One region of the Streptomyces sp. NPDC002888 genome, then DNA from elsewhere that is predicted to be linked to it. Evidence: riboswitches for the same ligand, from Rfam matches in the RefSeq annotation. Region 1 holds a riboswitch; each other region holds the start of a gene.

Region 1 (9,314 bases):
CGCCCAGGAGCTTCCGCGTGCTTGTCTACCCATCGCAGCGCGTCGAGCAGGCTCACCTGTGGCGAGACGTCCAGCCGTTGGGCGGATCCGTTGATCCACAGCTCGATCTCCACCGTGTCATTCCTCCGGTTCGCCTGAGGGCTCGTTCTCTTGAGGGAGGCGCCATCAGGCACGTAGGACAGGACCAGAGGGACTCCGGCCTGAATCACTACGTCTCGCTTCGCGGCGCTCGCGGATGATGATCTTTTTCGGATCACGCGCTGTCTGCGGGTGGCGCTGGCTAACCGGTGTAGCCGCGGTGGTCGCCGCCGCAGAAGGCCAACACCGTCACAGCGGGGCCGACGTCGCCCCGGGTTCACACGTGCTGGAGGATTTCGTCGATCACTTGTTGGTGGTCGCGCCACCGAGCACAAGGCCGGGGGCGCACGTCAGCAGTACCGGGAGGCCACGGCCCGGGCTCAGCTGTCGGCCGCTGTTGGTTACGGGGAGGACCGGCCGTGCTCGCCGGTATTCGTTGTCGGTCGAGTCACCCGTACCTGTACCTGTCCCGGTGAGGCGACGTATCGGGGTCCTTGCAGCGTGAACTGGTGGTCCAGGCTTCAGGATCCGGTGCGATAGCGGGTGAGCATGAGGGCGACGGCTTCGTCCACGATCGTGGTGTCGGTGGGGTCGGGCGGGACGAAGTCGGTGCGTACGAGTTGAGGCCACAGGAGCTGGCCGCAGATCATGCCGAGGAACTGTTCGGCCACGGCCGATGTCGGCTGGGTCTGTCCGTCGGCCGAACGGAAGTCGAGTGTGCCGGCCTGCGCTTCGGCGTCCAGGTAGTCGCGGAGCCGGTCGAAGAAGGGTCCGCGGTCGATGGCGAAGCCGGTGCCGACGATGTCGGCGAGTTCCGGCATCTGGGGAAGTTCGGTGACGAACCGGTGCGCGAGCTCCTCCGTCCACCAGACCCGCGCTGGCGCCCGCGCTCCGGTGCGCGCTCGATCTCTTCTTCTTGATCCGGTGTCTTTGCGCAGACAGCGCCCGCTGCGGTGAGAGCTGTACGCCTTGTCACCGCGACCGGGTGTGGGAGTGCTCGCCCTGTGGGCGAATACTGCAACCCTCGAATACCGACACTCCGCCAGTGCCTCCGGCCGCGATCACGCGCCGCAGCGCCCTGACGGTGGCGGGCGGCGCGATCGCAGGCGCCGCCCTCGCGCAGGCGACGGCCCCTGCCTTCGCCGCCTCGGCCGCCTCGTCGGACGCGGACGCGATCGTCGTCGGCGGCGGGCTCGCCGGCCTGGTCGCGACGGCGGAACTGGCGGCGGCGGGACGCAAGGTGCTGCTGCTCGACCAGGAACCGGAGGCGAGCCTTGGCGGGCAGGCCTTCTGGTCGTTCGGTGGCCTGTTCCTCGTCGACTCCGACGAGCAGCGGCTGATGGGCATCAAGGACTCCCATGAACTCGCCTGGCAGGACTGCCTGGGCACGGCCGGCTTCGACCGCGGTGTCGACGACCCGGGCGGCCAGGACTACTGGGCCTACAAGTGGGCCGAGGCGTACGTGGACTTCGCCGCGGGGGAGAAGCGCTCCTGGCTCTCCGGGCTGGGTGTGCAGTGGTTCCCGATCGTCGGCTGGGCCGAGCGCGGCGGCGGCCTCGCGGACGGTCACGGCAACTCGGTGCCCCGCTTCCCCGTCACCTGGGGCACCGGCCCGGCGGTCGTCGAGCCGTTCGAGAAGAAGGTGCGGGCGGCCGTCGAGGACGGGAAGGTGACCTTCAAGTTCCGGCACCGCGTCGACGACATCGTGACGACGGGCGGCGCCGTCACCGGCGTACGCGGCGCGATCCTGGAACCGAGCAACGCCCAGCGCGGCAAGCCCAGTTCCCGTACGGTCGTCGGCGAGTTCGAACTGCGCGTGCCGGTCGTGATCGTCACCTCCGGCGGTATCGGCGCCAACCACGACCTCGTACGGCAGAACTGGCCCACCCGCCTCGGCACCCCGCCCAAGTCCATGATCACCGGTGTCCCGGCGCACGTGGACGGCCGCATGCTGGCGATCACCGAGAAGGCGGGCGGACGGATCGTCAACCCCGACCGCATGTGGCACTACACCGAGGGCCTGCGCAACTACGACCCGATCTGGCCCGGCCACGGCATCCGCATCCTGCCCGGCCCGTCGTCCATGTGGTTCGACGCCACCGGCAAGCGCTTCGGCACGCCCGACATCCCCGGTTACGACACCCTCCACACCCTCAAGTCGATCACCGACACCGGTTACGACTACTCGTGGTTCGTCACCACCCAGAAGATCATGGCCAAGGAGTTCGCGCTCTCCGGCTCCGAGCAGAACCCGGACCTCACCAACAAGAACGTCTGGCAACTGCTCTCGCGCATCTGGCAGACCCCCGAGCCGATCGAGAAGTTCAAGAAGAACGGCGTCGACTTCGTCGTCGGGACGACCCTGTCGGAACTCGTCAGGGGCATGAACAAGCTCACCGGCGACAACCTGATCAAGCTGGACGACCTCAAACGCCAGATCGACGCCCGCGACCGGGAGATCGACAACCCCTACACCAAGGACGTCCAGGTCATGGGCATCCGCAACGCATTGGCCTACCCCGGCGACACGCTCAGCCGCACGGCCTCGGCCCACAAGATCATGGATTCGAGTGCCGGCCCCCTCATCGCCGTACGCCTCAACATCCTCACCCGCAAGACCCTCGGCGGACTCCAGACCGACCTGTCGGGCCGCGTCCTGAACGCGGCCGGCGAGGTCGTCCCCGGTCTGTACGGCCGGCGAGGTCGCGGGCGTCGGCGGAGGCGGCGTCCACGGATACCGCTCCCTGGAGGGCACCTTCCTCGGCGGCTGCCTGTTCTCCGGCCGCCAGGCGGGACGGGCGGCAGCAGCCGCGACCGCGTCCTGAGCGCCCAGCCGCGGGGCGGGCCGCTGCGGTCCGGGCGCCGCCGGGGTCACCGGCTCCGGCGACGGCGGTGGCGCGGTCCGGGGATGCGACAGCACCGGAACCCGGCGGTGTGCGTCAGCTGGTCGAGACCGGCCCCAGGAACCGTATGTGGGGGCGTTCCTCGGGGCCGTCGTCCGTGATGGTGGCCCGTACTCCGTAGACGTCGGCGACGAGGGTTTCGGTGAGGACGTCCCGGGGGCTGCCACCGGCCACCACGCGGCCCTGCTTCAGGACGACCACGTGGTCGCAGTACATCGCGGCCAGGTTCAGGTCGTGCAGCGCGATCACGCTGGTCAGGCGGAGTTCGGCGATCAGGGCCAGCAGCGCGAGCTGGTGCTGGATGTCGAGGTGGTTGGTGGGTTCGTCCAGCAGCAGTTCCCGCGGCTCCTGGGCGAGAGCGCGGGCGATCTGGACCCGCTGGCGCTCGCCGCCGGAGAGGGTGTGCCAGGGCCGGTCGGCCATATGGGCGAGGCCTGTGCGGGCCAGAGCGGTGCGGACGGCTTCCTCGTCCGTGGCGGACGCGGGACTCCAGGCCCGCCGGTGCGGGACGCGGCCCAGGCGTACGACATCGAGAACGGTCAACGCGACCTGGGTGTCCGCCTGTTGCTCCACTACGGCGACGCGCCGGGCCACGGCGCGACGGCCCACCTGGTCCAGCGGGCGGCCGTCCAGAGCGACCACGCCGGAGGTCGGCGCGAGGACCCCGGCGAGCAGGCGCAGCAGGGTGGACTTGCCCGAGCCGTTCGGGCCGAGTAGGCCGGTGACGGTCCCGGGCAAAGGGGTGAGGCTGACCCCGTCCAGGACCAGTGTGCCGCCGAGCCCGCGGGTGACCCGGTCGGCGCGCAGTCCCGTGTCGTGGGTCATCGCGGGCCCCTGGTGCGGTACAGGACGAGGACGAACGCCGGTACGCCGATCAGCGAGGTCACCACGCCCACCGGCACCTCCAGCGGGTCCAGCACCGTGCGGGCCAGCGTGTCGACCCAGACCAGGAACACCGCCCCGGCCAGGGCGGTGGCCGGCAGCAGCCGCGTATGGCGGGGACCGGTCAGCGCGCGTGCCGCGTGCGGCAGCACAAGACCGACGAAGCCGATCGCCCCGGCCGAGCTCACCAGGGCAGCCGTCAGCAGAGCGGTGGCGCACAGCAGAACCAGCCGAGTGCGGGCGACATGCACGCCCAGCGACGCGGCGGCGTCCTGCCCGAACGCGAACGCGTCCAACGCCCTGGCGTAAGCGGCGCACACCAGCAGCGCCGCCACCAGCGCCGTGAGACCCGCACCCACGTCCGTCCAGTCGGCCCCGCTGAGGGAGCCGAGCAGCCAGAACAGCACCCCGCGCGTGGTCTCCGCGTCGGCCGCCGTCATCACGACGAAGGAGGTGAGCGCGGAGAACAGCTGCATGGCGGCGACGCCGGCGAGCACCACGCGGTCCGTGGTGCCGCCGAGGGTGTGGCTGAGCAGCAGCACCAGCGCGAAGGAGACCACCGCGCCCACGAACGCGCCGCCGGAGACCGACAGGACGCCGCCGCCCGCGCCGAGCACGACCACCATGACCGCGCCCGTCGAGGCACCGGAGGAGACGCCCAGCACGAAGGGATCGGCGAGCGGGTTGCGCAGCAGGGACTGCATGACCGCCCCGCACACGGCCAGTCCGGCGCCGCACACGGCGGCGAGCAGGGTGCGCGGCAGCCGCAGATTCCACACGATCCCGTCCCGGATCGGCGTCAACTCCGCCTGCCCCCACCCCAGATGGGCCGCCACCGTGGACCACACGTCTGAGACGGCGATGTCCGCAGGCCCGATGGTGATCGCCACGGCGACGGAGGCGCACAGCGACGCGAGACCGGCCGCCCACAGCAGGGCGCGGCGCAGCCCGCGCACCGCCGCCGGGGTGGTCGCGGACAGGGCGTCGGTCATCCCGCGAGGCCGTACGCGCGTAGCGCCGCCGCCACCTTTTCGATGCCCTCGACGGTCCGCAGGGTCGGGTTCATGGCTTGGCCGGACAGCAGTACGTACCGCTTCTTCCGGACCGCGGTCATGTTCTTCGTGACCGGGTCGGACTCCAGGAACTCGATCTTCTTCGCGGCGGTCTCGGCCGTCTGCTGCTTGCGGCTCAGGTCGCCGATGACGAGGACGTCGGGGTCGCGGTCGGCGACGGTCTCCCAGTTGACCTGCGGCCACTCCTCGTGGGTGCCGTCGAAGACGTTCTTCGCGCCGAGTTCGCGGGTGACGATGCCGGGGGCGCCGCAGCAGCCCGCCAGGTACGGGGACTGGGAGTTGGCGAACCAGTACATGAGGGTCACGTCCTCGGCGTCGAGACCGGTGGTGGCCTTCTTCACCCGGTCCTTCAGATCGGTGACCAGTCGCTCGCCGCGCTCCTCGACGCCGAAGATCCTGGCGAGGTCGCGTACTTCGCCGTAGACGGCGTCCAGGGTGAGGGGCTCGGTGCGTACGCCGTCGCCGTCACCGCTGTTGTCCTTGCCGACGCAGTCGGAGGGGGAGAGGTAGGTGGGGACGCCGAGCTTGTCGAACTGCTCGCGCGGGGCCACGCCGCCCCGGCCGAGCGTGGAGGCGAAGGAGGCGGCGACGAAGTCGGGCTCGGTGTCCAGGACCTTCTCGAAGGACGGGGCGTTGTCGGCAAGCCGCTTCACCTTGCCGCCCGCCTTCTCCAGGCCCTTCGCCACCGGGTCCGTCCAGGTGGCGGTGCCCACCATGCGATCGGCCAGCCCCAGGGAGAGCATGATCTCGGTCGTGCCCTGGTTGAGGGAGACCGCGCGCTGCGGAGGACCAAGGACGCGGACCTGGTGCCCGCAGTTGTCGAGCGTGACCGGATAGCCCTCGGCCTCGCCCTTCGCCGAGTTCCCGGCCGACGAGCCGGAGGAGCCGCCGCAGCCGGTCAGCAACAGGGCGCCGGCCAGAGACGACAGGGCGGCATGACGGATGGGGCGTGCGAGGGGCACGGAACTTCCTTCGGCGTCGAGGGCTCAAGCGCGAAGCCCGGTCGTACGGGATGCTCCCCGGCCGTCCTGCGCTGCCGGGGCCGCCAGCAGGTCTTCGGACTCGGGGTCACCCGGACGAAGCGCCTTCCCGGACCGCGATCGCCGTCCAGTGGCCGTTGCTCCGCCCGTCGCCCTCACCGCTGCGCGTCAGCTCCGGATTCGCACCGGATTCCCTGACCCACGCACGTACGTGTACGCACATGGGTACGACTGGCCCCGGCAAGCTACCACAGGCGCCGGGTGCCTCTTTCGGGCAGCTCGGCCGTCAGTGTTCGGTCCCCTCGTCGCCGGGCTGCGTGAACACCCTCAGGATGCGCTCGGCGGCCAGCGTCGCCGTCAACTCGCCTTCCCTGACCTGCTGTTCGAGGGCCGGTGCCAAGGCCCGTACCGCCGGATCGGCGTGCAGGCGGCCGAGGAGTTCGTCGCGGACCATGCTCCACGTCCAGTCGACCTGCTGGTCGCGGCGCTTGGCGGCGAGACGCCCCGTCGAGTCCAACAGCGCGCGGTGCTGTTCCAGACGTTCCCAGACGGTGTCCAGACCGGTGGACTCCCGGGCGCTGCAACTCAGCACGGGCGGTGACCACGCCGCGTCCCTGCCGTGCATCAGGCGCAGCGCGCCCGCCAACTCCCGTGCCGCCGCGCGGGCGTCGCGCTCGTGCGGGCCGTCCGCCTTGTTGACGGCGATCACGTCCGCCAGCTCCAGGACACCCTTCTTGATGCCCTGCAGCTGGTCGCCGGTGCGGGCGAGGGTCAGCAGCAGGAAGGAGTCGACCATGTTGGCGACCGCGGTCTCGGACTGGCCGACGCCGACCGTCTCCACCAGGACCACGTCGTAGCCGGCCGCCTCCATCACCACGATCGACTCGCGGGTCGCCTTGGCGACCCCGCCCAACGTGCCCGCGGTGGGGGAGGGCCGGACGAAGGCCGCCGGGTCGACGGCCAGGCGTTCCATGCGGGTCTTGTCGCCGAGGATCGAGCCGCCCGTACGACTGGACGACGGGTCGACCGCCAGCACCGCCACCCGGTGCCCGAGCCCGGTGAGCAGGGTGCCGAACGCGTCGATGAACGTCGACTTGCCCACCCCCGGCACACCGCTGACGCCGATCCGCCGGGCCCGGCCGCTGTGCGGGAGCAGCTCGGTCAGCAACTCCTGTGCCAGCGCCCGGTGCTGGGGCCGGGTGGACTCGACGAGCGTGATGGCGCGCGCGATGATCGCCCGCTTCCCGTCGAGGACACCCTTCACATACGTGTCGAGGTCGATCGCCATGGGCTTCAGAGGCCGTGCCCGAGATCGGCCGACAGCTGCCGGACCAGGTCGTGGGCCGCGTCCGGGATCACCGTGCCGGGCGGGAAGACGGCCGCCGCGCCCATCTCCAGGAGCGTGGGCACGTCCTGCGGCGGGATCACCCCACCGACCACGATCATGATGTCCTCGCGCCCCTCCTCGGCGAGTTGCTCCTTCAGCGCCGGTACGAGGGTGAGGTGACCGGCGGCCAGCGAGGAGACCCCGACGATGTGGACGTCCGCCTCGACGGCCTGGCGGGCGACCTCGGCCGGGGTCTGGAACAGCGGGCCGACGTCCACGTCGAAGCCGAGGTCGGCGAAGGCGGTGGCGATCACCTTCTGGCCGCGGTCGTGGCCGTCCTGGCCCATCTTGGCGACCAGGATGCGCGGGCGGCGGCCCTCGGCCTCCTCGAACGCGGACACCAGGGTGCGGGTGCGTTCCACGGACGGGGACTCGCCTGCTTCGTTGCGGTACACGCCGGAGATCGTACGGATCTGGCTCGCGTGCCGTCCGTACACCTTCTCCAGGGCGTCGGAGATCTCGCCCACGGTCGCCTTGGCGCGCGCCGCGTGCACGGCCAGTTCGAGGAGGTTGCCGTCGCCCCCGGCGGCCCGGGTCAGCGCGTCCAGCGCGTCCTGGCAGGCCCGCTCGTCCCGCTCCTCGCGCAGTCGGCGCAGCTTGGCGATCTGCTGGGCGCGTACGGAGGAGTTGTCGACCTTGAGGACCTCGATCTGTTCGTCGCTGTCCACGCGGTACTTGTTGACGCCGATGACCGGCTGGCGCCCGGAGTCGATCCGGGCCTGGGTGCGGGCCGCGGCCTCCTCGATGCGCAGCTTGGGGATGCCGGCGTCGATGGCCTTGGCCATGCCGCCCGCCTGCTCGACCTCCTGGATGTGCTGCCAGGTCCGGCGGGCGAGGTCGTACGTCAGCTTCTCCACGTAGGCGCTGCCGCCCCACGGGTCGATGACCCGGGTCGTGCCGGACTCCTGCTGGATCAGCAGCTGGGTGTTGCGGGCGATGCGCGCGGAGAAGTCGGTCGGCAGGGCGAGGGCCTCGTCGAGGGCGTTGGTGTGCAGCGACTGGGTGTGGCCCTGGGTGGCCGCCATCGCCTCGACACACGTACGCGTCACGTTGTTGAACACGTCCTGCGCGGTCAGCGACCAGCCGGAGGTCTGCGAATGGGTGCGCAGCGACAGCGACTTGCTGTTCTTCGGGTCGAACTGCCTCACCAGCTTCGCCCACAGCAGGCGCGCCGCCCTCAGCTTGGCGATCTCCATGAAGAAGTTCATGCCGATCGCCCAGAAGAAGGAGAGACGAGGTGCGAAGGCGTCCACGTCCAGGCCCGCCTCCCGCCCGGCCCGGATGTACTCCACGCCGTCGGCGAGCGTGTACGCGAGCTCCAGGTCGGCCGTCGCCCCCGCCTCCTGGATGTGATAGCCGGAGATGGAGATGGAGTTGTAGCGGGGCATCCGCTGCGAGGTGAAGGCGAAGATGTCGGAGATGATCCGCATCGACGGCTTCGGCGGATAGATGTACGTGTTGCGGACCATGAACTCCTTGAGGATGTCGTTCTGAATGGTCCCCGCCAGCTTCTCCGGCGGCACGCCCTGCTCCTCCGCGGCCACGATGTACAGCGCGAGCACGGGCAGTACGGCGCCGTTCATCGTCATCGACACGGTCATCCGGTCCAGCGGGATGCCGTCGAACAGCTGACGCATGTCGTAGATCGAGTCGATCGCCACGCCCGCCATGCCGACGTCACCGGTCACCCGCGGGTGGTCGCTGTCGTAGCCGCGGTGGGTCGGCAGGTCGAAGGCGACCGACAGGCCCTTCTGGCCGGCGGCCAGGTTGCGGCGGTAGAAGGCGTTCGACTCCTCGGCGGTGGAGAAGCCCGCGTACTGGCGGATCGTCCACGGCTGGTTGACGTACATGGTCGGGTACGGGCCGCGCAGGTACGGCGCGATGCCCGGGTACGTGCCGAGGAAGTCCAGGCCCTCCAGGTCGTGCCCGGTGTAGAGCGGCTTGACCGGGATGCCCTCTGGGGTCTCCCACAGCAGGTCGTCACCGTCGGTCGCCTTCTTGACGGCCGTAC
Region 2 (9,314 bases), on a different contig from region 1:
GGCCGGACAGCACCTGATCGACGGGCACGCGGCGCTGGACGCGACGGTCCGCCGGATCGCGCCCCAGCTGGGCATCACGATCCCCGACCAGCCGAGCCCCCAGCAGCAGGGGTTCGTCACGACGCTGAGCTCCGACAGCGGCAAGCAGTTCGACTCCGACTTCGCCAACATCCTGCGCGTGACGCACGGCACGATCTTCAACACGGTCTCGAAGATCCGCTCCACCACCCGCAACACCCTGGTGCGCCAGCTCGCCGATCAGGCCAACACGACCGTCCTGGACCACATCTCGGTCATGGAGAAGACGGGCCTGGTCAACTTCGACCAGGTCCTCTTCCAGGAGACCACCCCGCCCAAGCTCCCCTCCTCCGACCTGACCCCACCGCCCCCGGCCCCCGGCCAGCCCCAGGTGGTGCTCACCCCACCGGCGAACAGCACGGAGGCGCCGGGGGCGTCACCCAGCCCGTCGGCGGGGTGAGCGCCGGGTCAGGCCAGCCACGCGGTGGCGTCCGGGCCCAGACGGCCGTCCGGTTCCAGGGGGGCGCTGGTCAGGAGGACCTCGCCGCCCGGGAGGGTGACCGGCGCGTCCGACAGGTTGGTCACACAGCGCCAGCCGTCGGTGCGGGTGAAGGCGAGGACACCGGGCGGGGTGTCCTCCAGCCAGGTCAGGGACTCGCCCTCGATCAGCTTGCGGCGCAGCTTCAGAGCCGTGCGGTAGAGCTCCAGGGTCGAGCCCTCCGTCCCGTCCTGGGCCTGCACGGCGTACGACGCGAAGCTCGGCGGCTGGGGCAGCCAGGCGCCGCCCGCGCCGAAGCCGTACGACGGTCCGCTCGTCGTCCACGGCAGCGGCACCCGGCAGCCGTCGCGGCCCTTGCGGACCCGTCCCGTCTGCTCCCAGATCGGGTCCTGGAGGACCTCCACCGGCAGGTCGGCGACCTCGGGCAGCCCGAGTTCCTCGCCCTGGTAGACGTACGACGAGCCGGGCAGCGCCAGCATCAGCAGGGCGGCCGCCCGGGCCCGGCGCAGGCCCCGCGACCCGTCCACGGCGGGCGCGTGGCCGCCGGACAGCAGCCAGGCGTTCTCGTCCGTGCCCGGCGGCAGCATCAGCCGGGAGGCGTGCCGCACCACGTCGTGGTTGGACAGCACCCAGGTCGCCGAGGCACCGGCCAGCCGCGCGTCCCGCAGCGACCCGGTGATCACCTCGCGCACCTCCTGCGCGTCCCAGCCCGCCTGGAGGTACTCGAAATTGAACGCCTGGCCCAGCTCGTCCGGGCGCGCGTACAACGCGCGGCGCGGGCCGCGCACCCAGGCCTCGGCGACGGCCATGCGGGGCGGGGAGTAGGAGTCGAGGATCGTGCGCCAGTCGCGGTAGATCTCGTGGACGTCGTCGCGGTCGTAGAAGGGGTGCGTGCCGGGGGCGAACTCCGGCAGGGCCTCCTCCCGGCTCAGCTCGGGGTCGCCCAGGTCGCGCAGCGGCTCGGCCAGGTCCTTGGTGAGGGCGTGCGCGACGTCGACCCGGAAGCCGTCGACCCCGCGGTCGGCCCAGAAGCGCAGGGTGGTGCGGAAGTCGGCTCGGACCTCCTCGTGCGCCCAGTTCAGGTCGGGCTGCTGGGGCGCGAAGAGGTGCAGGTACCACTGCCCGTCCGGCACCCGCTGCCACGCGCTGCCACCGAAGACGGACTGCCAGTCGGTGGGCGGCTGCTCTCCGTGCTCGCCCCGGCCGTCGCGGAAGACGTACCGGTCACGGGCCGGGGAGCCAGGACCGGCCGCCAGGGCCTCCTGGAACCACACGTGCTGGTGCGAGGTGTGGTTCGGGACCAGGTCGACGATCACCTTCAGGCCCAGGCGGTGGGCCTCGACGACCATCTCGTCGAAATCGGCCAGGCTGCCCAGGCGCGGGTCGACGTCCCGGTAGTCGGCGACGTCGTAGCCGCCGTCGGCGAGCTCGGACGGGTAGAAGGGGCTGAGCCACAGCGCGTCCACACCGAGCGCGGCGAGGTGGGACAGGCGCTGGGTGACCCCCCGGAGGTCCCCGAGCCCGTCGCCGTCGGCGTCGGCGAAGCTGCGGGGATACACCTGGTAGATGACGGCCTGCCGCCACCAGTTCGGATCCTTGGACGAGAGGTCGGGCGTGGTACGGACGATCACGCGGGCTCCTCTTCCGGTTCGGTCTCGGGTCGGTGCGACGAGCGTTCTATGCACGATAGAGGGAAATTCTGTCCACATCGCCGGAAAAGTGAACCTTCGACAACGTCGGAACATTCCATTCCCCGTGTGACGGAAATGTGATGACAGCCGAACTTCCTTGGCTCAGCCGCAGGTTGACAGTGTTCCGTCCCGAGATCCACCATGAGTGCACGCTGTGGCGCATGTGACCAATGGGCCCAGTGTTTCTTCGACCACCCACCCCCGGTACTGCCGGCAGCGTCGTGCTGCCCTCCCGCCGTGCCCGGGTTTCGCACGCCAAGATGGGATCCGCATGTCCATAGCGAGACGTGTCACCATGCGCCGCCTGCTGGGGACGGGCGCCGCGTCGCTCGCCCTGTGCGCGGCCTCCGTCGCCGCGGCCTCCGGCGCCTGGGCCTCCGAGCCCGGCGGCGACGGCTGGAACTCCGGGGGGACGTACAAGCCGGGCACCGGCGCGGGCACGGAGACCGGCACGGACCGCTGCCAGTTCTCCCTGGACGGCATCAACTTCTTCGACTCGGTCAAGGTCGACGACCAGAACCTCAAGCCGACCGAGGACGGCAAGATCCACGTCAAGGTCCGCACCGCCGGGGACGCGAGCACCTGCACCGCCTCCCTGTCCTCCTTCCTCGCCCACGGCGCCGACTTCCGCACCTCCGGCGAGCAGGTCTTCGTCGACTTCGACTCGGTGACGGTCAAGCCCGGCCAGACCGACTCCCTCGACATCGCGGTGCCGGACGCGGGCTGCTACGCCCAGATCGACCTCTACCGGGGTGCGGTCAAGTTCGACGGCAAGCTCGACGCGAAGGACGGCTTCGAGCACGGGGACCTGCCCAAGGGCCCGGACCGCCCGGTGATCAAGGACAAGCTGATCGCGGCCTGGAACGGCGGCACGAAGGACTGCACGACCACCGAGACGCAGCCCCCGACCACCCCGCCGGCCTCCACGCCGCCCTCGCCGCCCTCGACGCCCGCGACGCCTCCGGCGTCGGAGTCCGAGACCCCGCCGGCCGAGACCGAGCCCCCGGCCGGCACCCCGACCCCGTCCGAGCCGGCCTCCACCCCGCCCCCGAGCGCCTCCGAGTCCACCACGCCCCCGGCGGCAACCCCGCACGGCGGCGGCGGTGACCTGGCGGAGACCGGCGCGAACAGCAACACCGGCGTGATCGCCGCCGGCGCCGCGGCCCTCCTCGTGGGCGGCGGAGCGATCGTCATGACGACCCGCAGGCGCAAGGCCGCCCGCTCGTAGCCACGTAGCTTCGTAGCCCCGTAGCTTCGTGGCCTTGAGAGCCACCTCTCGACCGCCCGTGAGGCCCACCACCTGACCGACCCGGTCAGGTGGTGGGTGGGCGGCGGCCGGGGGTCTGCTCTACGGTGGGCGGGCCGTGGTGTTCGGGAAGTCGGTGTGATGCCGACGCGGCCCTCGCCACTGTGATCGGGGAGTTCCCGTCCCACGTCCCCTGAGGGACAGCCACTGGTCGCCGCGAGGCAGCCGGGAAGGCGGGCCGGGCGCGTGCACCCGTAAGCCAGGAGACCGGCCACGGCATCTCACGAACTGATCCACGAGGTGCTGGAGCGTGACCGGATGACCGACCCTGCCGCCCTGCCCACGTCCTTCCGCTGGCGACGCGAGGACACCGTGCGGACGGCGGTGCTGATGGCGGTCATCGCCGCCCTGCACGTCGTCGCGTTCGGCATCCTGTTCCTGCTCGTCGCCCCCGGCCACTACGAGGTCGGCGACAGGGCCTTCGGCATCGGCCTCGGCATCACCGCCTACACCCTCGGCATGCGGCACGCCTTCGACGCCGACCACATCGCCGCGATCGACAACACCACCCGCAAGCTGATGGCCGACGGCAAACGCCCGGTGTCGGTGGGCTTCTGGTTCGCGCTCGGCCACTCCAGCGTGGTCGTCCTGCTCGCCCTGCTGATCGCGGGCGGCACCCAGCTGGCCGGCCGGGTCATGAACGAGGACTCCGGTATCCACCAGGTCCTCGGATTCCTCGGTACGACGATCTCCGGCACCTTCCTCTACCTCATCGCCGCCCTCAACCTCGTCGCCCTGCTGGGCATCCTGAAGGTCTTCCGGGCGATGCGGGCAGGCGCGTACGACGAGCGGGAGCTCGAACAGCACCTGGACTCCCGGGGCTTCATGAACCGCATCCTCGGCCGCCTCACCAGGTCCATCTCACGCCCCGGCCAGATGTACCCGCTCGGCTTCCTCTTCGGCCTCGGCTTCGACACCGCCACCGAGGTCACGCTGATGGTGATGGCCGGTTCGGGCGCGGCGGCGGGGCTGCCCTGGTACGCGATCCTCTGTCTCCCCCTCCTGTTCGCCGCCGGCATGAGCCTGTTCGACACCCTCGACGGCACGTTCATGAACTTCGCCTACCAGTGGGCCTTCTCCAACCCCGTCCGCAAGGTCTTCTACAACCTCACCATCACCGGTCTGTCCATCGCCGTCGCCTTCTTCATCGGCACGATCGAACTCGTGGGCGTCCTCCACGAGAAGCTCGCCCTGCGCGACGCCGTCACCGGCTGGATCGCGGGCCTCGACCTCGACAACGTCGGCTACGTCATCGTCGGCCTGTTCGTGGTGGTGTGGGCGGCGGCGGTCGCGTACTGGAAGCTCGCGAAGGTGGAACAGAGGTGGGCGGCACGGCCCGCCGCCGACACGCGTTAGACGCCCTCCACCGCCGTCAGCCACAGCTTGACGTAGCGCTCCACGTCCACGCCCAACGCCACGTCCACCAGCGGCTGTTCGCGGGTGCCGTGGTGTATCTCGGACTCGCCGGGGCGGGGGCGGCGGTCGACGACGGTCTGGCCGCGGGTCGGGCCGGGGGCGAGGGAGACCTCGACCGGTAGGAGTTCGGTGGTCAGGCCCTCCGGGTCGACGACCGCGCAGACCGCGCCCGCGTCGCCGAGGCCGCCGGTGGGCGTGGGGTCGCCGGAGGTGGCGGGGTCGCGGTGGGCGAGGAGTTCACCGGCCATGCGGAGCCTGGGTTCCGGGCTGGTGCGCAGGCGTTGGACGTCGGCCGCCGGGACCAGGACCTCCTTGAACACGTCCAGGCCGTACATGGTGATCGGCACCCCGGCCGTGAGCAGGATCGCGGCCGCCTCCGGGTCGTGCCAGACGTTGAACTCCGCGACCGGCGTGGCGTTTCCGGTGGCCACCGCGCCGCCCATGAACACGATCCGCTCGATGTTGCGGACCACCTCCGGGTGGGTGCGCAGGAGCAGGGCGATGTTGGTGAGCGGGGCGGTCGGGATGAGGGTGACCGGGTGCGGGGAGGCGAGGATCTCCCGGCGCAGCAGCGTCACCGCGTCCACGTCGACCGGGGTGCGGGTGGGCGCGGGCAGGCCCAGGTCCGCCATGCCGTCCTCGCCGTGCACATGCCGGGCCACGCGGACCGACTCGATCAGCGGGCGTTCGGCGCCCCGGGCGACGGGGATGCCAGGGGCGCCGGCCTGCTCCAGCACGGTGAGGGTGTTGCGGACGACCCCGTCGACGTCCGTGTTCCCGGCCACGCAGGTCACCGCGCGCAGGTCCAGGCCGGGGTGACGGACCGCGAACAGCAGGGCGAGGGCGTCGTCGACGCCGGTGTCGCAGTCGATGATCACGGGGATGGGGCGGCCGGCCGAGCGGGCGGTGGTGCGGGCGGCCGAGCGGTCGCTGGTGCGACCTGTGGGGCGGGCGGTCATGGTGGGGCTCCCTTCCGTCACACCGACCTTATGCAGCCCGGCCCGCCGCCCTCACCCCCCCTTCTCCGTCCCGGAGGGCGGTCGGTCCCGCGCGTTCTCAGTCCCAAAGAGCGGTCCCGCGCGCCACGACCCGCGCCTCGACGCGGTCCAGGAGATCGGCGGCGGGCAGCGCCCCCGGCCTACGGCCGTCCCGCAGGCGTACGGCGGCCAGGTCGCCGTCGGCCTCCCGGTCCCCGATCACCGCCTGGTACGGCACCAGCCGCGCGGCCCGGACACGGGCGCCGAGGGTGCCGTCCTCGGGGCCGTGCAGCCGCGCCCGCAGGCCGCGGGCGACGGCCCGGCGGACCAGCTCCTCCGCCTGCTCGACCTGGTCCTCCGCCACCGGCAGCACGGCCAGTTGCTCGGGCGCGAGCCACACCGGGAAGGCGCCGCCGTGCTCCTCGACGAGGTGCGCGACCGCGCGCTCCACGCTGCCGATGATGCTGCGGTGCACCATGACCGGGCGGTGTTTGGCGCCGTCGGCGCCGATGTAGTGCAGGTCGAAGCGTTCGGGCTGGTGGAAGTCGATCTGGACGGTGGACAGGGTGGCCTCGCGGCCGGCGCGGTCCTCGATCTGCACGTCGATCTTGGGGCCGTAGAAGGCGGCCTCGCCCTCCGCCTCCTCGTAGGCGAGTCCCGAGCCGTCCAGGACCTCCCTCAGCAGCTCGGTCGCCCGCCGCCACAGGGCGGGGTCGGCGACGTACTTGCCGCCCTCCCCCGGCAGGGACAGGCGGTGGCGGGACGCGCGGATGCCGAGGTCGGCGTAGGCGCGGGTGATGAGGTCCAGGGCGGCGCGGGCCTCTTCGACGGCCTGGTCGAGGGTGCAGAAGATGTGGGCGTCGTTGAGCTGGATGGACCGTACGCGGGTCAGTCCACCGAGGACGCCGGACAGCTCGGAGCGGTACATGCCGCCCAACTCCGCCATCCGCAGGGGTAGTTCGCGGTAGCTGTGGGAGCGGGAGCGGTAGATGAGGGCGTGGTGGGGGCAGAGGCTGGGCCTCAGGACGACCTGTTCCGCGCCCAGCTCCATGGGCGGGAACATGTCGTCGCTGTAGTGGTCCCAGTGGCCCGAGATCTCGTACAGCTCGCGCTTGCCGAGGACGGGCGAGTACACGTGCCGGTAGCCGGCCGCCCGTTCGGCCTCCCGGACGTACTCCTCCAGGGTGTGCCGTACGACCGCTCCGTCGGGCAGCCAGTACGGCAGGCCCGCGCCCATCAGGGGGTCGGTGTCGAACAGTTCGAGTTCACGGCCGAGGCGACGGTGGTCATGCATGGTGGGCTCCCTCGTGGGAGGGGCGAGAACCCGGGCCACGACAAAGCCCCGGGGCACTCGCCCCGGGGCTTCGACTGGGTCAGCTGTCAGCGCGCCGGGACATACTCCGGCGTCGTCGTGAGAGACGGAGGACAAGAGTGTCGCTGGGCGCGCTGCATGGGGCGACCGTAGCAAGGGGGTGGAGGTGGCGCGACGGGTTTTCCGGGACCGCGGCCAGGGCCCCGTCCCCTCGACGCCACTCGCCGGACACACCCGCCAGGGGCAGCCCTGCTCACCCGGACGGACCGCCGCGCTGGTGACGGGTCGGCTGCGGTGGTGCCGTGGAGGGGCGTAGCCGATCTTGACGGCTCCCCCGTTCCCCCTGGAGGCTCCCGCATGACCCGTCCCCCGGCCCGCGCGGCCGTCGTGCCCTCGGCGCTCGCGCTCACCGCTTTGCTGACCGTGGCCGCGTGCTCCGCCGCCGGGTCGGGCACGGCACCGGCGGCCGCACCCGCCTCACCCGCCGCCACGGCCCCCTCCCCCGCCGGGGCCCCCACGCTCACCGACGCGCAGGCGCAGGCCGCGTTGATCACGGCGGGTGATCTGGGGGAACCCTGGACACCCACCCAGGGCGCGGCGACCTGGCGGGACGGGCTGCTCAAGGCCTCGGCGGACGTCCCCGAGTGCGGGCGGCTGCTCGACGCGCTCTACGCCGAGGAACTGTTCGGGCCGGACGCGCGCATCCTGGCGGTGGCCGGACTCGACGACGACTGGTACCAGGCCCAGCTGCACTACCAGGTCGTCACCCACCCCCCGGCGGAGGTGGACCGCACCCTGGCCTGGCTGCGGACGCTGCCGCGCTCGTGCGGGGAGTTCAGGGCGAAGGCCGCCGGGGGCCGCGTGCAGGACGGCACGGTCACGGAGGCCGCCCTGCCGAAGGTCGGCGACGCCCGGCAGGGCCTGCGCATCACCCTGACCAGCGAGACAGCGGACGAAACCACCCAGCTCACCCTGTACGTCGCTGCCGTCCGCGTCGGCGACGACACGATCACCGTCACGAACGGCGGCGTCGGCGAGATCTTCGACTCCGTCACCCAGGCGGCCGTCGAGATCGGGGCACAGCGGGTGGCGGAGGTACGGAAACGGGGGCGCGTGCAGGTCTGACCCAGTGACTGGCTTCCGGACTCCGGAGCCGACGCCGGGTGTCAGAGGGGCGGCTGTGCGGGTGCCGGGCCGAGGGTCGTGGTGCCCGGTGCCGTGCGGTGCCCGAGGCCGGTGCGGTACGCGTCCAGGGCGGCCTCCACGCGCCCGGTCCGGCGGAGCAGGTCCCCCAGTAGGCGGCACAGGTCGGCGAGGTCGCCGGCGGCTCCGGCGCGCTCCAGGAGGCTGAGGGCACGGACGTAGTGCTCCTCGGCGGCCTCGGTGTCGCGGGCGTCCTCGGCGATGATGCCGAGGAGGCGGTGGGCGGCGGCGGAGTGCAGGGCGCCGCGCTCCGGACTGAGGTCGCTCAGGACACCGTGCAGCAGTTCGGCGGCCTCCTCCGACTTGCCGCGCCGGTGCAGTACGTCGGCCAGCTCGACGGCGACCTGACTGCTGTAGAGGGCGGCGCGCTTGGCGGAGAGCATGGTGAGTGCCTCCCGCAACTCCTCCTCCGAGCGGTCCAGTTCGCCGTTCTGCGCGTACACGTACCCGCGCATCCAGTGGCAGTTGGCGAGCTCGGTACGGATCTGGAGCTGGCGGTACAGCTCGGCGGCCTTGGCGAGCGAGGCGTCGGCCTCGGCGATCCGGCCCTCGGCGAGGAGCGTACGGGCGACGGAGCGGTGCATACGGGCGACCAGCGCGGGATCGGCGACCTGGGGTGCGAGGGCGAGGGCGAACTCGGCGGCCTGCGCGGCGCGGGCGTGGGCGCCCATGTCCATGTAGGGCCCGATGACGGAGGCGTACAGCAGGAGCAGCGCGTCGGGGTCGTGCAGCCCGCCGCGGTTCAGCTCGTCGAGGGCGGACTCGAGGAGGTAGACGGCGTAACGGAGTTCACCGGCGAGGTAGTGGGCGACGGCGCGCCCGCGCAGCGCCGGGACGCGTACGGGCAGGGGCGCGTCGGCGAGACAGGTCTCCGCCCGCTCGAAGTACTCCC
Region 3 (9,314 bases), on a different contig from region 1:
CACGAAGAAGACGAGAATGCCCCTGACCAGCGGTTTCCCGAAGATCAGGGGCGCGTCCGGAACGCGTGGGCCGTCAGGGGCCGTCGGGGGCTTGTGGGTCGTGCGGTACACCGCATCGACGGCCTTCCGCGTACGCGTCTCAATGCTCGACACAGTCTGCACAATTCGTAGCTTCTTGGGCGTATCCTGTGAGCGCAGTCACGGCATCGGGGGGACGCATGGGCTGTTTGATCTACCTGGGCTTTTGGCTAGTCGGTGCACTCATCTATGGCCTGGGGGATGCAGTTCCAGCCCTCGGCCTGCCGTTGCATGTCCTCGGGTTTTTGGTAGCCGTGATGTGCTACCCAGCGGTCTTGCTGTGGAGGCGCCACCAGCGAAGTCTGTCGTCTACCTGCGCAAAGTGCCGCGGCGGGAAGACCGTCACCTACCCTATGCACCCCCAACCTCCCCGGACTCTCCCGTGCCCTCGCTGCAAGGGCACTGGGCGGGAGCCCACCTTCGGCCGGTCTCACAATCCACTCCGCCAGCGCTGAGGGGTACATGGGTTTTGAACCCACGGTGACATCGCTGCCACGACGGTTTTCGAGATCGTTGGCGGCTCGACTCGGCCACTGGGCCGCCGACCGCGACCAGGGGCACCGCTCCGACGGCTGGGCCGTCTCTGGGCCGTCCGGCAGTGCCAGCGTCGACAAGCGACGACAAGTGGTGGGCACATCAGCGCACATCAGCGCAGGTAAGCCCAACGCCCCACAGCATCAGTCGACTTGAGCACCCATTGAAACCAGTTCTAGTTATAGTGGGCAATGGCCGTGGGACGGAGGGCAGATGAAAAGCAGCCAGGACCGCGAACCCGGGACGACGGTGTACGACCACGGCGGTGGCGTCCGCTCCGTCGAGGTGCCCATCCCGGACAACCCCCTCGGCCACACCCTCGTGTACGTCGTCGACACCGACCGCGGGCCGGTGCTGGTCGACACGGGATGGGACGACCCGGCGTCCTGGGAGGCGCTCGCGGAGGGACTGACGGCCTGCGGCAGCTCGATCACCGAGGTCCACGGGGTGGTCGTCACCCACCACCACCCCGACCACCACGGCCTGTCGGGCCGGGTGCGCGAGGCGTCCGGTGCCTGGATCGCGATGCACGCGGCGGACCTGGCGATCGTCCGCAGGACGCGTGAGACCCGACCCGACCGCTGGTTCACCTACATGACGGCCAAGCTCACCGCGGCCGGCGCCCCCGAGGACCACGTGGCCCCCCTGCGCACGGCGCCCCGCCGCGCCCTGCCCGGCCTCTCCCCCGCCCTCCCCGACCGCGAGATCGTCCCCGGTGAACTCCTCGACCTTCCCGGCCGCCGCGTCCGTGCGATCTGGACCCCGGGCCACACCCCCGGCCACGTCTGCCTCCATCTGGAGGAGGAACACCCCGCCCAACTCCCGGGCCACGGACGCCTGTTCTCCGGCGACCACGTACTCCCCGAGATCACCCCCCACATCGGCCTCTACGAGGACCCCGACGACGCCACCGTCACCGACCCCCTCGGCGACTACCTCGACTCCCTCGAACGCGTCGGCCGCCTCGCCCCCGCCGAGATCCTCCCGGCCCACCAGCACGCCTTCACGGACGCGGCCGCACGTGTGAGGCAACTGCTCACCCATCACGAGGCCCGCCTCACCGGCCTCCTCTCCCTCCTGGCCGAGCCCCTCACCCCCTGGCAAGTCGCCGAACGCATGGAGTGGAACCGCCCGTGGGACCAGATCCCCTACGGCTCACGGAACATCGCCGTCTCCGAGGCGGAGGCCCACCTGCGGCGACTGGTGAAGCAGGGCCGGGCGGAAGCGGTGGCTGGGAGCGAGCCGGTGAGGTACGTCGCGGTGTAATTCCCTCGCGGGGCGCGACGGCCCCCTGATACCAACGACCTCATGGACCACCCCTGGGAACACCTCCTCGCCGAACGCGCCTGCGAACGCCTCGTCCTCGACTTCGTCCACCGCCTCGACCTGGGCGAACCCTCCACCGTGGCCGAGTTGTTCACCGAGGACGGCACATGGGAATGGCCGGCGGGCGAACGCCTGATCAAAGGCCGGGCCGCACTGCGCGACTACTTCGGCTCGCGTCCGGCCGACCGCCTCTCACGCCGCCTCATGTCCAACGTCCTCGTCACGGTGACCTCCCCGGACACGGCGCACGCGAGGTCGTATTTCACGACGTACCGCGTCGACGGCCACGACGGCGCAAGCATGGTCCCGGCGGGCCCCCCGGTCCAGATCGGCCACTACGAGGACGCCTTCCACCGCGCCCCGGACGGCACCTGGCTCCTTTCCTCCCGCACCCTGTTCCTGGCCTTCGGCGGCGAGACACCCCGCGCCTCCTAGGGTCCTAGACTCCTAGGCTTCTAGACCATGAGCGAACGGATCAACTCCTCGGCTTCCCCGAGGAGTTCCACCTCGTCCCGGCTCATGGTCGGGTTCGCCGCACGACGCCTGCGGGCCTCCGCCAAGCCCTGAGGCGTCAGGTCCGAGGGGTCGGCGAGCAGGGCGGTCAGCATGGCTCGGGCGGGTTCGGCGTAGGGCTCCTCGGACAGGGCGACCTGCGCGAGGATGATCGCGGACATGCCCCAGTCGAGCCCCGGGTCCCCCCTCTCGGCCGTGCCCCAGTCGATCACGCGGGGGCCGGTGTCGGTGAGGATGACGTTCTCCGGGTGGAGGTCCAGGTGGATGACGCGGCCGGGGATGGCGTGCAGTCGGCGCAACAGCCCGGCGAGGACGGCCCCCGCGTTCTCCGACCCCAGCGAGCCCGCCGCCCACGCCTGCACCATCGTCGGACCGGCCAGCCGCTCCATCACGAGGTCGGTGCGCGAGTCGGAGGGACGGACCCGGGGCACGGGGTAGCCGTGGCCGCGCACGTACTCCATCAGCGCCCCCTCGGCCGCCGCGTCCCCCCACCCCTCCCGGTCACGGCGCAGCACCCAGGCCTCGTCGATCTCGTACACGTCGGCCGTACGCCCCGAGCCGAGAAGTCTCCCCGTGGTTGTCATGGCCCGAACCTACTCACACTCAACTCCGCGGCTGAGCCCGCACCTTGGAGTGATCTGCCTCACGTGCTGTCACAGCGTTCGATGTCGAGGTGTCTTGAGGCCGAACCCCTGAAAACGGAGGAGACACCATGGCTGAGAACATCGATGTGGTCGTGATCGGCGGCGGATACGCCGGTGTCATGGCGGCCAATCGCCTGACGCAGCGCGACGACGTGACAGTGACCCTGATCAATCCGCGCCCGACCTTCGTGAATCGGGTGCGCCTGCATCAAGTGGTGGGCGGGTCCCACGACGCGGTCGTCGACTACCGAGAGATCCTGGCCGAGGGCATTCGCCTGGCGGTCGACACCGTGACACGGATCGACGCGGCCGAGCGCAGCGTGGCGTTGGCGACCGGCGACACGGTCGGCTACGACTACCTGATCTACGCGGTGGGCAGTGGCAGCGCCGACCCGAGCGTGCCCGGAGCGGCCGAGTTCGCCTACCCGATCGCCACCCTGGAGGAGGCGCAGCGGCTGCGGCCGGTCCTCGACGCCGCGCCCTCAACGGCCCCTCTGACGGTGGTCGGAGGCGGTGCGACCGGCATCGAGACCGCCGCCGAGCTGGCGGAGGAGGGCCGCACCGTGACCCTGGTGTGCGGCGAGGTGCTCGGCGCGTACCTGCACCCGCGGGGGCGGCGCTCGGTCGCCAAGCGGCTCGCCGAACTCGGTGTGACCGTGCTCGAAGGCCCCGACGCGAAGGTGACGGCGGTGACCCGCGATGGCGTGCGGCTCGGTGACGGTCGCGAGATGCCGAGCGAGGTGACGATCTGGACGGCCGGGTTCAGCGTGCCGGACCTGGCCGGCCGCAGCGGGCTGAGCACCGACGCCCTGGGCCGCCTGCTCACGGACGAGACGTTGACCAGCGTGGACGACGGGCACATCGTCGCGGCCGGGGATTCGGCGGCACCGTCGGACCTGCCGTTCCGGATGAGCTGCCAGACCGCGCGGCCGCTGGGCGCGCACGCCGCCGACACGGTGCTGGCCCGGATCGCGGGTGAGCAACCCGCGGCCGTCAACGTGGGTTTCTTCGGCCAGTGCATCGGCCTGGGCCGTCGCGCCGCCACGCTACAGCTCGCTTCCAGGGATGACACCTCGAACAGGTTCTACATCGGCGGTCGCCTTGCCGCGAAGATCAAGGAGATCGCCTGCACAAACGTCGTCAAGGAACTGGCGGACGAGGCGCGTAAGCCCGGTGCGTTCGCCTGGGGGTTCAGGGACGACAAGCGCCGGCAGCTGCTCCAGGCCGAGCGCGGCAAGACGCCGGCACCCGCTGAACCGGCAGCCTAGCCAGGCCTTCCCTGGACGCAAGCTTGACGGCCTTCGGCAACCAGAGCCGGCCGCGAAGGAAAGGGTTCGAGACATGAGCGACCACTCCACCAACCCCGCGACCGAGACGTTCGTCGCCCACCGCAACCTGCTCTTCACCGTCGCCTACGAGATGCTCGGATCGGCGGCCGATGCCGAGGACGTCCTCCAGGAAACCTGGCTGCGGTGGGTCGAGGTCGATCTGGATCAGGTGCGCGACCAGCGCGCCTACCTGGTCCGGATCACGACCCGCCAGTCGCTCAACCGGCTGCGCACCATGACGCGCCGCAAGGAGGCGTATGTCGGCCCCTGGCTGCCCGAGCCGTTGCTCACCGCGCCGGACGTGGCCCAGGACGTCGAGCTCGCCGAGAGCGTGTCGATGGCGCTGATGCTCGTCCTGGAGACACTGTCGCCGACGGAACGCGCCGTCTTCGTGCTGCGCGAGGTCTTCGACGTCGGCTACGACGAGATCGCGGCCGCCGTCGACAAGAGCCCGGCGGCCGTCCGCCAGATAGCGCACCGCGCCCGCCGGCACGTCGATGCCCGCCGCCCTCGCGAGGTGGTCTCCCAGCGCGAGAGCCGCGCGGCTCTGGAGTCGTTCCAGCGTGCGCTCGAAACCGGGGACATGCAGGGCCTCCTCGACGTGCTCGCCCCCGAGGTCGTCCTGCTGAGCGACGGCGGCGGCGTCAAGCACGCCGCGCGGCGGCCGGTCATCGGTGCCGACAAGGTGGTCCGCATGTTCGTCGGCGGCCTCCGCAAGCTCGAAGCCACCGTCACCAGTGACCCCACCGTCGTCAACGGCAACCCCGCTCTCGTCCTGCGCCTGGACGGCGAGCTCGACGGCGTCATGGCGATCCGTGTCGAGGACGCCCGCATCACCGGCCTCTACTACGTCCGCAACCCTCAGAAGCTGACCCGCGTCGAATCCGAGACCCCGCTCACCCTGCGCTGAACACCGGCGAGGCCGTCGAGGCGGGGCCGCCGACCCGATGGCGCGCGGCAATCGGCAATCGGCAATCGGCAATCGGCAATCGGCAACACCTCAACCTCCCCGCGGCGCGTGAGATGCGCTTCACCTCCACTCCGAGGGCGGAGGTGAAGCGCAGGACCGAAGGTAGAGTGGCCCGGTCGTCATCACACCCGTACGGGGGGAAGCCGGTGCAAAACCGGCGCTGACCCGCAACCGTGAGCCGTCCGTGCAGGGCGGCGAGCCGGACTGCCCCGTGCGGGAAACATGACCGGCTCACACGTGCGCCGGCACCCGCCGCCGTACGGCACCGTCGAGGTCTACGGAGCCGAGCCGCCGGGGCGTCCCGTGCTGCCCGGCTCCCCGCAGGGAGAGGCATCCGCCGATCATGAACGTCCGCCGCAGCGCCGCGGTCCTGGCCGCCACCGTCGTGATCGGCGCGGCCACGCCCGCCGTCGCCGCCACGCCTTCCCCGTCGCCGTCGGTGGCGATACCCGACGGGCTGTACGGCAGCACCGACCCGACGTACGACGGCGTCTGGCGCCAGTCCCTCGCCCTGCTCGCGCAGCACACCGTGGACGTGAAGCCCGCCGCGAAGGCGGTGGGCTGGCTGGCCGGACAGCAGTGCGCGAACGGCGCGTTCGCGGCCTTCCGCGCCGACACCGCCAAGGCCTGCGACGCCAAGCTCGTGATCGACACCAACAGCACGGCCGCCGCCGCCCAGACCCTCGCCGCGCTCGGCGGTCACGCCACCGCCGTCGACAAGGCCGTGACCTGGCTGAAGTCCGTCCAGAACAAGGACGGCGGCTGGGGCTACACCCCCGGCGGCCCCAGCGACACGAACTCGACGTCCGTCGTCGTCGGCGCCCTCGTGGCCGCCGGGGAGAAGCCCGCCGAGGTCGCGGGGGACGGCGAGGACGGCAAGGGCGGCAAGTCGCCGTACGACCTGCTGGCGAAGTGGTCCCTCACCTGCGGTGCGGACGACGGCGGTGCCCTCGCCTACCAGCCGGACAAGAAGGGCAAGCTGGCCGCCAACGCGGACGCCACGGCGGCCGGTGTCCTCGGCAGCCTCGGCAAGGGCTTCGTGGCGACGGCCGGACAGGCGCCGAAGGGCGTCCAGGCCTGCGCCGACTCCGACAAGCCGCTCGCCCCGCAGCAGGTGGCGGCCAACGGCGCCGCCTACCTCGCGGAGGCCACCCAGGGCGGATTCCTGAAGTCCGCCCTCCCCGGCGCCAAGGACCAGCCCGACTACGGCAACACGGCGGACGCGGTCGTCGCACTCGCCGCGCAGGGGTCGACCTCGGCCGCACGGAAGCCGTACGCGTGGCTGGAGAAGAACGCCACGGCCTGGGCCAGGCAGAGCGGCCCCGCGGCGTACGCCCAGCTGATCCTCGCGGCGCACACGATGGGCACCGACCCGCACGACTTCGGCGGCACGGACCTGGTGAAGCAGCTCAACGCGACGGGCCCGGCGCCGCAGGCGGCGGAGAAGACTACGAAGGCCGCCGACAAGAAGGATTCCGACGACGGCTTCGGCGTCTGGTGGACCGTCGGTGTCTTCCTCGTCGCCGGCATCGGCATCGGCTTCCTCCTGAGCGGCCGGAACCGGAAGCAGCAGCCGTGATCCGCCGCGGTGCCCTCCTCCTCACCGCGCTGTTGTTGACCCTGGCGGCCGGCACGACCCAGTCCCAGGCCGCCGGCTACCGCTACTGGTCCTTCTGGGACCGCGACGGCAACCGCTGGGCGTACGCCACCCAGGGCCCCTCCACCGCCCGCCCCTCCGACGGCGACGTCGAGGGCTTCCGCTTTGCCGTCAGCGAGGACTCCGGCGACGCGACACAACCGCGGGGCGAGGCCGACTTCGCGAAGATCTGCGCGAAGACGCCCCCGCAGGACGACCGCAAACGCGTCGCCCTGGTCATCGACTTCGGCACGGGGAGGGACGCCCCGTCAGGCGAAACTCCGCCCGCCCCGCGCACGGCCTGCGCGGTGCTGTCCGCCGACGCGACGACAGCAGAGGCCCTGGCCGCGGTCGCCAAGCCCCTCCGCTATGACACGAACGCCCTGCTGTGCGCGATCGGGGGATATCCGGAGCACGGCTGCGGCGAACAGGTCAGCGGGGCGAAGAAGCCGACGACGACCGAGAAGCGGGCCAAGACGGACGGGGGCCCGTCGGTGGGCCTGTGGGCAGGAGCAGCGGTGGTTGCAGCACTGGGAGCGGCGGCGATCTGGCAGGCCCGTCGCCGTGCCTAGCCCCAGCGGCACCGGGCCGGCGCCGGTGAGCGGACCCACCCCCCGGTACCGGCGCCCGGCCCAACTGCACCCCGGCGCCTGGTGGCTCTGGTCCCTCTCCCTGGGCACCGCAGCAACCCGCACCACCAACCCCCTCCTCCTCGCCCTCCTCATCACCACCTCCGCCTACGTAGTGGCAACCCACCGCCCCCACACCCCCACCGCCCGCTCCTACACCGCCTTCCTCAAACTCGCCCTGGCCGTCATCCTGGTCCGCCTCCTCTTCGCCCTCGTCCTCGGCTCCCCCATCCCCGGCACCCACGTGATCGTCACCCTCCCCGAAGTCCCGCTCCCCCACTGGGCCCAGGGCATCCGCCTCGGGGGCAAGGTCACGGCGGAAGGCCTTCTCTTCGCGCTCTACGACGGCCTGAAACTGGCCACTCTCCTCATCTGTGTAGGAGCCGCGAACGCCCTCGCCAGCCCCACCCGCCTCCTCAAGTCCCTCCCCGGCGCCCTGTACGAGATGGGCGTGGCCGTGGTCGTCGCCCTCACCTTCGCCCCGAACCTCATCGCCGACGTCCAGCGCCTACGTGCCGCCCGCCGCCTGCGCGGCCGCCCGGACAAGGGCATACGCGGCCTGCTCCAGGTCGGCCTGCCCGTCCTGGAGGGTGCCCTGGAGCGCTCCGTCGCCCTCGCCGCCGCAATGGACGCGCGGGGCTACGGCCGTACCGCCGAGGTCCCCGCCCCGGTCCGCCGTACGACCACCGCCCTCACCCTGGGCGGCCTGCTCGGCGTCTGCGCGGGAACGTACGGCCTGCTCACCGCCGCGGGCGGCACCTACGGCCTGCCCCTCCTCCTCACCGGACTCGCCGCCGCCCTCGCGGGCCTGCGCCTCGGCGGCCGCCGTTCCCCGCGCACCCGATACCGCCCGGACACCTGGAACGTCCGCGCCTGCCTGGTCGCCGGGGCCGGCATCGCGGTCGCCGTCCTCCTCACCGTCGCCGCGTCCACCGACCCGACGGCCCTGCACCCCACCACCGTCCCCCTCGTCGCGCCCACCCTCCCCCTGTGGCCGGCCGCGGCGGTCCTCCTCGGCCTCCTCCCCGCCTTCCTCGCCCCCGCCCCTGCCCCTGCCCCTGCCTCCACTCCAGCCTCCACCCCCGCCCCCGTCCCCAAGGAGCCGTCGTGATCCGTTTCGAGAACGTCTCCGTGACGTACGACGGAGCCTGCGAACCCACCGTCCAGGGCGTGGACTTCGAGGTCCCGGAGGGTGAACTCGTTCTCCTCGCGGGCCCGTCGGGCGTCGGCAAGTCCACGGTCCTCGGTGCCGTCAGCGGCCTCGTCCCGCACTTCACCGGCGGCACCCTGCGCGGCCGCGTCACGGTCGCCGGCCGGGACACCCGCACCCACAAGCCGCGCGAACTCGCCGACGTGGTGGGGACGGTGGGCCAGGACCCGCTGTCGCACTTCGTCACCGACACCGTCGAGGACGAACTGGCCTACGGCATGGAGTCGTTGGGCCTGCCGCCGGAGGTGATGCGGCGCCGGGTCGAGGAGACCCTCGACCTCCTCGGTCTGACCGACCTCCGCGAGCGCCCCATCGCCACCCTCTCCGGCGGTCAGCAGCAGCGCGTCGCGATCGGCTCCGTCCTCACCCCGCACCCCAAGGTCCTCGTCCTCGACGAGCCGACGTCGGCGCTGGACCCGGCCGCCGCGGAGGAGGTCCTCGCGGTC

What was found. Region 1 has a riboswitch for cobalamin ahead of ACFYWX_RS25650 (ABC transporter substrate-binding protein). Riboswitches for the same ligand answer to the same signal wherever they lie in the genome.
Region 2: linked by a shared signal. The riboswitch ahead of ACFYWX_RS03405 (HoxN/HupN/NixA family nickel/cobalt transporter) and the one ahead of ACFYWX_RS25650 (ABC transporter substrate-binding protein) in region 1 are both predicted to bind cobalamin.
Region 3: linked by a shared signal. The riboswitch ahead of ACFYWX_RS16455 (prenyltransferase/squalene oxidase repeat-containing protein) and the one ahead of ACFYWX_RS25650 (ABC transporter substrate-binding protein) in region 1 are both predicted to bind cobalamin.

Annotation. Positions count from the first base shown of each region.
Region 1 is NZ_JBIAPU010000016.1:121,654-130,967, reverse strand. Features, by position in the region: gene ACFYWX_RS25670 (TetR/AcrR family transcriptional regulator C-terminal domain-containing protein) at 600-1,016, opposite strand; partial or broken gene ACFYWX_RS25665 (FAD-binding dehydrogenase) at 1,124-2,903, shown strand; gene ACFYWX_RS25660 (ABC transporter ATP-binding protein) at 3,018-3,806, opposite strand; gene ACFYWX_RS25655 (FecCD family ABC transporter permease) at 3,803-4,855, opposite strand; gene ACFYWX_RS25650 (ABC transporter substrate-binding protein) at 4,852-5,898, opposite strand; cobalamin riboswitch at 5,966-6,167, opposite strand; gene meaB (methylmalonyl Co-A mutase-associated GTPase MeaB) at 6,203-7,204, opposite strand; gene scpA (methylmalonyl-CoA mutase) at 7,210-9,314, opposite strand, start outside.
Region 2 is NZ_JBIAPU010000002.1:96,705-106,018, reverse strand. Features, by position in the region: gene ACFYWX_RS03420 (DUF4142 domain-containing protein) at 1-478, shown strand, start outside; gene ACFYWX_RS03415 (glycoside hydrolase family 13 protein) at 487-2,148, opposite strand; gene ACFYWX_RS03410 (LAETG motif-containing sortase-dependent surface protein) at 2,480-3,436, shown strand; cobalamin riboswitch at 3,557-3,745, shown strand; gene ACFYWX_RS03405 (HoxN/HupN/NixA family nickel/cobalt transporter) at 3,773-4,870, shown strand; gene ACFYWX_RS03400 (nucleoside hydrolase) at 4,867-5,889, opposite strand; gene thrS (threonine--tRNA ligase) at 5,987-7,201, opposite strand; gene ACFYWX_RS03390 (hypothetical protein) at 7,577-8,344, shown strand; gene ACFYWX_RS03385 (tetratricopeptide repeat protein) at 8,386-9,314, opposite strand, start outside.
Region 3 is NZ_JBIAPU010000009.1:23,583-32,896, reverse strand. Features, by position in the region: gene ACFYWX_RS16480 (MBL fold metallo-hydrolase) at 826-1,878, shown strand; gene ACFYWX_RS16475 (nuclear transport factor 2 family protein) at 1,921-2,373, shown strand; gene ACFYWX_RS16470 (phosphotransferase) at 2,394-3,035, opposite strand; gene ACFYWX_RS16465 (NAD(P)/FAD-dependent oxidoreductase) at 3,164-4,363, shown strand; gene ACFYWX_RS16460 (RNA polymerase sigma-70 factor) at 4,437-5,333, shown strand; cobalamin riboswitch at 5,490-5,620, shown strand; gene ACFYWX_RS16455 (prenyltransferase/squalene oxidase repeat-containing protein) at 5,737-6,972, shown strand; gene ACFYWX_RS16450 (SCO2322 family protein) at 6,969-7,601, shown strand; gene ACFYWX_RS16445 (energy-coupling factor transporter transmembrane component T) at 7,627-8,769, shown strand; gene ACFYWX_RS16440 (ABC transporter ATP-binding protein) at 8,766-9,314, shown strand, end outside.